One region of the Aquamicrobium sp. NLF2-7 genome, then DNA from elsewhere that is predicted to be linked to it. Evidence: predicted binding sites of a transcription regulator. Region 1 holds the regulator's gene; the other holds the start of a gene.

Region 1 (4,987 bases):
GGCCACGGAAGATGTCTGGACCGAGAGGTTCCACAGGTTGCGCGGCGTCAGGAACAGGCCGCCGGAAAGGAAGTGAAGCAGGAGCCAGATCAGCACCAGCGCCCCCAGCATGCCGAGCATGCGGGTGTCGAGCTCCGTCGCCTTGAGGAACTTCGCCAGCGGCCCGAGATCGGCCTCCCGCGCCCGGTCGCCCGTCGCCGCCGAGGTCGCATCACTCATGGTTTCCTCCCACCGGCCGGTTCTGGCCGTCAAATGCGCCGCACCATCATGCTAGACCAAATCCGGCAAAAGTGCACAGCGGTCTTGCAAACCGGGACAGCAAACGCCCCGGCCTGGCCAATCGCTTCGGAAATTTGAGGGTTTCATGCCGGGCACGGCACGGCAGACAGCCATATCCTGCGGGAAGCGCAGGCACCCCAACGCTTCCCGTAAACTGGACAGCTCAGTCGCAGGCAGCGACACTGCCTGCCGCAACGCCCGTGCAAACCGCATCCTTGGTGATCCAGCCGGCATCGATGACGACGTTGAGATTGTCCCTGGTGATCGCAATCGGCGTCAGGAACACGGACTTGACCGTATTGCCGCCGGGCGTGGTGAAGTCCTGCACATTGGCGATGGCGGTCATTTCCTTGCCGTCGGCCAGTTCGCTGGCGATCTGCGCGGCGTTTTTGCCAAGCTCGCGCGCATCCTTCCACACCGACACGGTCTGGGTGCCCAGCGCGATGCGGTTCAGCGCGGCATGGTCGCCATCCTGACCCGAAACCGGCACCGAGCCGGCAAGGCCCTGCGCCTGAAGTGCGGCGATCGCGCCACCGGCAGTGCCATCATTGGAGGCCACCACCGCATCAACCTTGTTGTCGTTGGCGGTCAGGAACTGCTCCATGTTCTTCTGGGCATTGGCCGGCAGCCAGCCATCGGTATAGGCCTCGCCGACATTCTTGATCGCGCCGGAATCCAGCGCTTCCTTCAGCACCTCGACCTGCCCGGAGAACAGGAAGTCGGCATTGGGATCGGCACCGGAGCCCTTGATGAAGACATAGTTGCCTTCCGGCTTCAGCTTGAACACCTCGCGGGCCTGCATGCGGCCCACTTCCTTGTTGTCGAAGGTGAGATAGAAAACGTCGCTGTTCTCGATCAGGCGGTCATAGCCGACGACCGGAATGCCCTCGTCGAGCGCCTTCTGAACGGCCGGACCGATGGCCGAGGCATCCTGCGCCAGAATGATGAGCGCATTGGCGCCCTGGCTGATCAGGCTTTCGACGTCGGTGAGCTGCTTGGAGGCGGACGATTGCGCGTCAGCCGATATGTACTTGTCGCCCGCCGCCTCGATCGCGGCCTTCATCGCCGCTTCGTCGGTCTTCCAGCGCTCTTCCTGGAAATTCGACCAGGACACGCCGATGACCTTGTCCTTCGCCTGTGCGGCGAGGGGAAGCGTCAGAGACAAGGCGACACCCGCCAGAATGGCAGCCGTAAAATTCCTCATGATTTCCTCCCTGCGCCCATGGGCGCGACGTTATGACCCGTGAACAAGCCATGCCGGTGAACAAGTCGGGCAAGGACTTTTTTCGAGCCTCGAAAAAATGTGGCGCAACGACCTGACCGTGTCAACGGATTTTCTGACCATCCGTGAATTATTTCGAAACCCGAATTAAATAATGACAGCCTTCGCCGCTTCTGACAAAGTTCACGGCCTGCTATGCAGCGTCGGCACGCAGGGAGGAAGAGTACAGGTAATGACTGTTGGCATGCGGCACGACGATCTGCGCCGGCGCAACCGCGCCATGGTGATTGCGGCCGCGCGGCGTGGTGGACAGGTTTCCCGCACCGAAATCACGACTATCACGGGTCTCAGCCATTCCACCATCTCCGCTATTTCCGCGGACCTCATCGCCGAGGGCATTCTGGCCGAGGCCCGACAGGATGATGCCCCTGCCCTCAGACGCGGAAGGCCCCAGATCGGGCTCGAACTCGACCCCGCAGCAGCCAGCGTGGTGACGCTGATGCTGTCCCTCAACACCCTCTCCGCCGTCCGGCTCGATTATTCGGGAGCTGTTCTGGACGAAGAGCAGTTGCGGCTCGACACGCGCGCCCTCTCCCGCGAGGCGCTGATCGGCGAATGTGTGGCAGTGCTTCAACGATGCCTTGCTCACCCCGCCGCAAAGGCTGGCCCGCCATTGCGTATCGTGTTCGCGGTTCAGGGCATCACCGACGCGGAAGCGCGTTCCATGCTGTGGTCTCCGATCACCCCGCACACGGACATCCCCTTCACCGACATTCTGGAAGCGGAATTCTCTGTTCCCGTAACGGTGGAGAACGACTGCAACATGATGGCCGAGGCGCTGCGCTGGCGCGATCCGGCCCGCTATCGCGACGATTTCATCGCCATATTGCTCTCGCACGGCATCGGCATGGGGCTGGTGCTCAAGGGCGAAATGTTCACCGGCACCCATTCCTCAGGCGTCGAATTCGGGCACATGGTCCACCGGCCGGACGGGGCGCTGTGCCGTTGCGGGCGGCGCGGATGCATAGAAGCCTATGCAGGAAGCTACGCCATCTGGCGCAGCGCCGCCGGCCATGACCAGAACGAGGAACCCCGGGGCGATATTGGGGAAACGGAGATGCGGGCGCTGGCGGACGCTGCCCGGGACCATGAAGGACGCGAGCGCGAGGCGTTCCGCATCGCAGGCGAAGCGCTCGGCTTCGGCCTCGGCAGCCTGTTTGCGCTCATCGACCCTGCCCCGGTGGCATTGGTCGGCCTCAACGCGGCAGCCTTCGACCTGATCGAACCGGCCCTGCGCGATGCCATCGCACGCACTGCCGGCGGCCAGCATTCCGGCTCGATCAGCTTCAGCATCGAGCCGGATCAGATCGCCCTGCTGCGCGAAGGCTGTGCCATGCGCGCGCTGACTTACGTCGATGACAGGATTTTTGCCGGCGGGCGGTCCCTGCAGGACGGCCCGGCCGCGCGTCACTCTTCCCTGCCCGTCACTCTTCCCTGATCGCGTAGCCTGAGCCGCGAACGGTGCGGATCACGTCGGGCATGCGGCCGGTGTTGACCGCCTTGCGCAACCGCCCGACATGCACATCCACTGTGCGTTCGTCGATGTAGATCGTCTCGCCCCAGACATTGTCGAGCAACTGTCCGCGCGAGAAGACGCGGCCGGGATGCTGCATCATGAATTCGAGCAGGCGGAACTCGGTCGGCCCCAGCCGGATCTCGCTCTTCTTGCGGTAGACGCGGTGCTGCTCGCGGTCGAGCACGATGTCTCCCACCTTGAGTACAGAGGACAGCACCTCGGGCTTGGCGCGACGCAGAAGCGCCTTCACCCGCGCCACCAGCTCCGGCATGGAGAAGGGCTTGACCAGATAGTCGTCGGCGCCGGTGGAAAGGCCGCGCACCCGGTCGCTTTCCTCGCCGCGCGCCGTCAGCATGATGATGGGCAGCCGTTCGGTCTGCTCGCGCATGCGCAGGCGCCGGCACAATTCGATGCCTGAGATCGCCGGAACCATCCAGTCGAGCACCAGAAGGTCCGGCACGTTTTCCTGCAGCCGCAACTCGGCCTCGTCACCGCGCGTGACGATCTCGACCTGATAGCCTTCGGCTTCGAGGTTGTAGCGCAGAAGCACGCCCAACGGCTCTTCGTCCTCAACCACCATGATGCGGGGTGCGATCATGCTTCGTCTCCTCGATCCTGCTTCAAACCGCAGGTGCCGGTATGCCAGTCTCGTCCTGCTTGGGACGGTGAGCCGGCAACTGCTCGCCGGTCAGCACATAATAGGCATTTTCGGCAATATTGGTCACGTGGTCGCCAATGCGCTCCAGGTTCTTCGCACAGAAAAGCAAATGCGTGCAGGCCGTGATGTTGCGCGCGTCCTCCATCATGTAGGTCAGCAGTTCGCGGAACACAGAGGTGTATTTAACGTCGACCAGCTCGTCCTCGTCGCGCAGCCGCACCAGCCCTTCCGGGTTGCGCGCGCCATATTCGTCAATGACGCCCTGTACCTGCTCAAGAACCAGTTCGGACATGTCTTCGATGGAGCGGGCGAAGGCGCGCGGCACGCTCGACTGACCCACCGCATCGACGCGCTTGGCGATGTTCTTGGCCAGATCGCCGATGCGTTCGAGATCGCCGGCCATGCGGATCGCGCCCACGATGGCACGCAGGTCCTGCGCCATCGGCTGGCGCTTGCCGATCAGCGTGATGGCGCGGTCGTCCAGGCGACGCTGCAACTCGTCCATCACCGCATCCTCGGAGATGACGCGCTGGGCCAGCGCATTGTCCGGCACGATCAGGCTCTGTGTCGCCTCATCGACCATGGACCCGGCCAGGCTGACCATGTCACGCACCAGCCCTTCGATCTCGCCAAGATCGTCGTCGAAGGCGGTCACCGTATGAGCACCCATTATACGTTCCTCGTCTGTTGGAATGGCCGCAGTAACACTCAGCCGAACCGGCCGGTGATGTAGTCCTGCGTGCGCTTGTCGTCGGGGTTGGTGAACATCTTCTCGGTCGGGCCTTCCTCGACGAGATTGCCGAGATGGAACATGGCCGTGCGTTGAGAGACGCGCGCCGCCTGCTGCATGGAGTGGGTGACGATGACGATGGTGTAGTTCTCGCGCAGCTCGTCGATCAGTTCCTCGACGCGTGCGGTGGCGATCGGATCGAGCGCCGAGCAGGGCTCGTCCATCAGGATCACTTCAGGCGACACGGCGATGGCGCGCGCAATGCACAGGCGCTGCTGCTGACCACCGGAAAGACCGGTGCCGGCATCATGCAGACGATCCTTGACCTCGTTGAAGAGGCCGGCGCGCTTCAGGCTCGATTCCACCACCGCATCCATGTCGGCCTTGCTGCGGGCAAGACCGTGAATGCGCGGGCCATAGGCGACATTCTCATAGATCGACTTCGGGAACGGGTTCGGTTTCTGGAACACCATGCCCACGCGCGAACGCAGTTCCACCACGTCGATGTCGCGGTCGTAGATA
Region 2 (4,987 bases), 990 kb from region 1:
ACGAAGTTGAGAAAAACCACGGTCTGGCTGCGGGAACGGCGCGAGCGCTTCGCCGGCGGGGGAGTTCCCTTTTCCGGCCGCAGAGCTTCATTCGCCGTCTTCGGCACGATCGGCGTGCCCGCAGGCGCTGAGTTCTGCGGCGTCGGGCTCTGCCCGAATTCATTGCCTCCAGAATTGGTGTTCATGGCACCCCGGTCTTTTGTGGAATCGATACCCCTCCTGAAAAATAGGAGCGAATATGGCAAAATTCACGGCATCCGATCCTGTCGGATGCCGTTTACGCGGGCTGTTCAGCCATTATAGCGCTGGAAGACCAGCGAAGCATTGGTGCCGCCGAACCCGAAGGAGTTGGACAGGGCAACGTCGATCTGCCGCTGGCGCGGCTTGTTCGGCACAAGATCGATCGCCGTCTCGCGTTCCGGGTTGTCCAGATTGATGGTCGCCGGGGCGATATTGTCGCGAATTGCCAGAATCGATAAGATCGCCTCGGCTGCACCCGCCGCACCGAGCAGATGGCCGATCGACGATTTCGTCGAGGACATGGAAATCTTCGGGGCGGCATCGCCGACCAGCCGCTCGACAGCGCCAAGCTCGATCGTATCCGCCATGGTCGATGTGCCATGGGCGTTGATGTAATCGATGTCGGAAGGTTTGAGGTTCGCACGCTTCAGTGCAGCCGTCATGCAGCGGAACGCGCCGTCGCCATCCTCGGCAGGAGCCGTGATGTGATAGGCATCGCCGGTGAGACCGTAGCCGACCACTTCGGCGTAGATCCGCGCGCCGCGCGCCCTGGCGTGCTCCAGTTCTTCCAGAACCACGACGCCAGCGCCCTCGCCCATGACGAAACCGTCACGGTCGCGATCATAGGGGCGCGATGCCTGTTCAGGCGTGTCATTGCGTTCGGTTGAAAGGGCACGGCAAGCTGCGAAACCCGCCAGAGAAAGGCGGTTAACCGGCGCTTCGGCGCCACCTGCCAGCATCACATCCGCATCGCCGAACATGATCAGCCGTGCGGCGTCGCCAATGGCGTGCGCGCCGGTCGAGCATGCCGTCACCACTGCGTGGTTGGGGCCCTTGAAGCCGTGCCGGATGGAAACCTGCCCGGACACCAGATTGATGATCTGGCCGGGAATGAAGAAGGGGCTGATACGGCGCGGACCGCGCTCCTTCAATATGATGGAATTCTCGGCAATGCCTTCGATGCCGCCGATGCCGGAGCCGATCATGACGCCTGAGGCGCAACGCTCCTCCTCGGTCTTCGGCTCCCAGCCGGAATCCTTCAGCGCTTCGTCGGCAGCCGCGATCCCGTACAGGATGAACTCACCGATCTTGCGCAGTTCCTTGGCTTCGAGAACGGATTCGGGATTGAAGGTACCGTTCGTCCCGTCACCACGGGGAATGATGTGGGCGATCTTGCAGGCAAGATCGTCCACTTCAAATTCGGTCACACGGCGGGCTGCACTGCGGGCGGAGAGAAGTTCCTTCCATCCGTGCTCGTAACCCATTCCGAAAGGCGAAAGCAGGCCAAGACCCGTAACGACAACGCGCCGCATGTCTGAAATCAATATCCGCCTGAAAGGATCAGGCAGAGGCCTTGTCGATAAACTTGACGGCATCGCCGACGGTCAGGATCGTCTCGGCGGCGTCATCCGGGATTTCGACCCCGAACTCTTCCTCGAATGCCATGACGAGCTCGACCGTGTCGAGGCTGTCTGCGCCCAGATCGTCGATGAAGCTGGCCTGCTCCGTCACCTTGTCGGCGTCAACGCCGAGATGCTCGATAACGATCTTCTTGACGCGCTCTGCGGTGTCACTCATTTGGGCATCCTCGTCTTCAGGTTGGTCTGTCTTCGTTAGCGGTCGTCATGACGCTAATCAAGTTGAAAGATGGTCCTGCAAGAAACACAGTGAAGCAGGCCAATTCCGGCAAGAGCCTTGGAATTGCGGGCCGCATTACACGAAATTCCCCGCATATCCAAGGCGAAAAGCCAGCTGTCCCTAGATCATCGCCATGCCGCCATTCACATGAATCGTCTGGCCGGTGACGTAGGCGGCCTCATTCGAGGCGAGATAAGCAACTGCGGAGGCGACTTCGTCGCCCGTTCCCATACGCCGGGCCGGGATGGCCGACATGATGGTCTCTTTCTGCTTGTCGTTGAGCTTGTCGGTCATCGCCGATTCGATGAAGCCCGGCGCAACGCAGTTGACCGTGATGTTGCGGGTTGCGATCTCCTGCGCCAGCGACTTGGAGAAGCCGATGATGCCCGCCTTCGAGGCGCAATAGTTGGCCTGGCCCGGATTTCCGGTAATGCCGACGACGGAGCTGATGTTGATGATGCGGCCATGGCGGCGGCGCATCATCGGATGGGTCAGCTCTCGGGTGAGGCGGAAAACGGCGGAGAGATTGACGTTGATAACGTCATCCCAGTCGGCATCGCTCATGCGCACGAACAGGCCGTCGCGGGTGATGCCGGCATTGTTGACGAGGATATCCACGCCTTCGAGTTCTGCTTCAGCTTTCTGGCCGAGCTCCTTGACCTCGCTGGCATCGGACAGGTTAGCCGGAAAGAGCTTTACGCGCTCGCCAAGCTCACCGGCCAGCGTTTCAAGTTTTTCGACGCGCGTGCCGTGCAGGCCGACAACGGCGCCCTGCGCGTGAAGCACGCGGGCGATCGCCTCGCCGATTCCGCCCGTCGCACCCGTTACCAGCGCCTTGCGGCCTGTCAGATCAAACATTCCTGCCTCCATAAACGTCGCCAGCAGCGATCAGTCCGTGATCAGCCGAGAGCGGCAAGCGCCGCCTCGATATCGGCCGGCGTCCCGACGGAACTGACAGCGATATCGCGATTTATACGGCGCGCAAGCCCGGAAAGCACCTTTCCAGCGCCAATTTCATAAAGCGTGGTGACGCCATTCGCGCCAAACCACTCTACCGTTTCGCGCCAGCGCACCCTGCCCGTCACCTGCTCGACGAGGCGCGCAGTGATGAGATCAGTGTCGGTGGCGGGCTGCACGGAGACGTTCGACACCACCGGAACCACCGGAGCATGTCGTGCCACAGCCGCCAGCGCTTCGCGCATCGCATCCGCAGCCGGGCCCATCAATGCGCTGTGGAACGGCGCGGAAACCTGCAGCATCAGCGCGCGCTTGGCGCCCTTGGCCGTGCACAGTGCCGCTCCGCGCTCCACGGCCGCCTTGCTGCCCGAAATAACGAGCTGGCCACCGCCATTGTCATTGGCGATCTGGCAGACCTCACCTTGCGCGGCTTCCGTGCAGGCAGCTTCCACATCCGCCTGCTCCAGTCCGATGATGGCGGCCATGGCGCCCTCGCCCGCCGGCACGGCTGCCTGCATGGCATTGCCGCGAATACGCAGCAGGCGTGCCGCATCGGCGATGGAAACGAAGCCGGCGGCGGCAAGCGCCGAATACTCCCCAAGCGAATGGCCGGCCACATAGGCGACCTTTTCCTGCAGGGAAAAACCTTTTGATTCCAGAGCCCGCATGGCGGCAAGCGACACTGCCATCAGGGCCGGCTGGGCATTGGCTGTCAGGGTCAGCGTTTCTTCGGGTCCCTCGAAGATCAGCGCCGAAAGCTTCTCGCCCAGCGCCTCGTCCACTTCCTCGAACACCCTGCGCGCTTCGGGGTAAGCGTCGGCAAGTTCCTTGCCCATGCCCACGGTCTGACTGCCCTGCCCCGGGAACGTGAATGCTATTGCCATGATCAGCCTCGGTTTGTGCTCTTAATCCCGCGTGTGACGCATTGAAGCAAGGCAAGTCAAGCCCGCACCCCTTCTGCCGGGCTTTTGAAGCAGGAATGGCTCTTTATCCGACGGAGCGGGAAAGGGATCACATATCGTTAAAAACGAACACGATTCTTTCGTCGGCTATTCCCATTTTTGCCACACGCAATAGCTTTTCGTGACATATGCATGACAGTTCTATGACGCTGGCATTCAATGGGAAAGTTGTGAGTTGGTGAAACGCAAACCAGAATTTGCTGAACAGGCAGCACGCATGGATGCCACGGCGTCCGGCAGCAACCGTTCGGCGCTGAACGCAAGTGCCCGTCATGCGGTGCTGATGGTCCTTGCTTCAGCCCTGCTTGTTTTTGCCATCGAATGGATTTTCCGTGGCGATTTCGCAGGTGCGGTTGCCTTCTTTACGCAACCATACAAGCCCGGCTGGACCACGGTTCTTGTGTTTGCGCTCCTTCTGCTCGGACTGGACGCCATTCTTGGCCGCGCCTGGCTCGGATTGCTGACCGTTGCGCCGATAACGCTCACCCTTGCCTTCATCGGCTACCAGAAGTCGCTCTATCTTGGCGATCCGCTGTTTCCGACGGATATTCTCTTTGCCCGCCAGATCTTCGAGCTGCTGCCCCTTCTGGTCGGTGAACGGCCATGGACCGGCGTGGCGCTGGTGCTGGGGCTTGTTCTGACGATAACCGCCCTGCTCTATGCGTGGCGTTATGTGCAACGCCGCATACCGCGCATGAGCTACAGGGGCCGCGCCGCGCGCCTCTTACTGGCTCTGCCGGCGCTCGCCTTCTTCGTCTCGCTGATGGACTACGCGACGTTCTCCTGGACCCGCGACCGTCTCAGGATCATCCCGATGATGTGGGACCAGAAGGAAAATTACGCCAACAACGGCTTTACCCTCGCCTTCGCGCTCAATGTGCCGATGGCCCACGTCACAGCTCCGGCCGGCTTTTCCGACAAGGCGATCGATTCGCTGCCAAAGCCTGCGGTCGACACCGCACTGCCGGTGGAACAGCCAGACATCATCATGGTGATGAGCGAATCGTTCTGGGATGCCGGCAAATTGCCCGGCGTCACCATCACGCCCGATCCGATCGCTTCCACCCGCGCGCTGCAATCGGGCGAAATGTTTTCGCCGGAATTCGGCGGCATGACCGCCAATGTGGAATTCGAGGCGCTGACAGGATTTTCCAACGCCTTCCTGCCGGCAGGCAGCATTCCCTACCAGC

Evidence for each region. The regulator PhoB, encoded in region 1, activates phosphate uptake and scavenging genes when phosphate is short. The targets are predictions, from matches to a motif close to TGTCATNNANCTGTCAT.
Region 2: the regulator PhoB is predicted to act here: its motif matches at 3,930-3,946, upstream of MIC97_RS03595 (LTA synthase family protein).

The regions. Positions count from the first base shown of each region.
Region 1 covers NZ_JAKSED010000001.1:1,708,463-1,713,449, forward strand. The annotation lists gene MIC97_RS08405 (sugar ABC transporter permease) at 1-219, opposite strand, end outside; gene xylF (D-xylose ABC transporter substrate-binding protein) at 443-1,483, opposite strand; gene MIC97_RS08415 (ROK family protein) at 1,734-2,999, shown strand; gene phoB (phosphate regulon transcriptional regulator PhoB) at 2,986-3,675, opposite strand; gene phoU (phosphate signaling complex protein PhoU) at 3,698-4,405, opposite strand; gene pstB (phosphate ABC transporter ATP-binding protein PstB) at 4,444-4,987, opposite strand, start outside.
Region 2 covers NZ_JAKSED010000001.1:715,456-720,442, forward strand. The annotation lists gene mltG (endolytic transglycosylase MltG) at 1-185, opposite strand, end outside; gene fabF (beta-ketoacyl-ACP synthase II) at 291-1,553, opposite strand; gene MIC97_RS03580 (acyl carrier protein) at 1,582-1,818, opposite strand; gene fabG (3-oxoacyl-[acyl-carrier-protein] reductase) at 1,999-2,736, opposite strand; gene fabD (ACP S-malonyltransferase) at 2,778-3,719, opposite strand; gene MIC97_RS03595 (LTA synthase family protein) at 4,015-4,987, shown strand, end outside.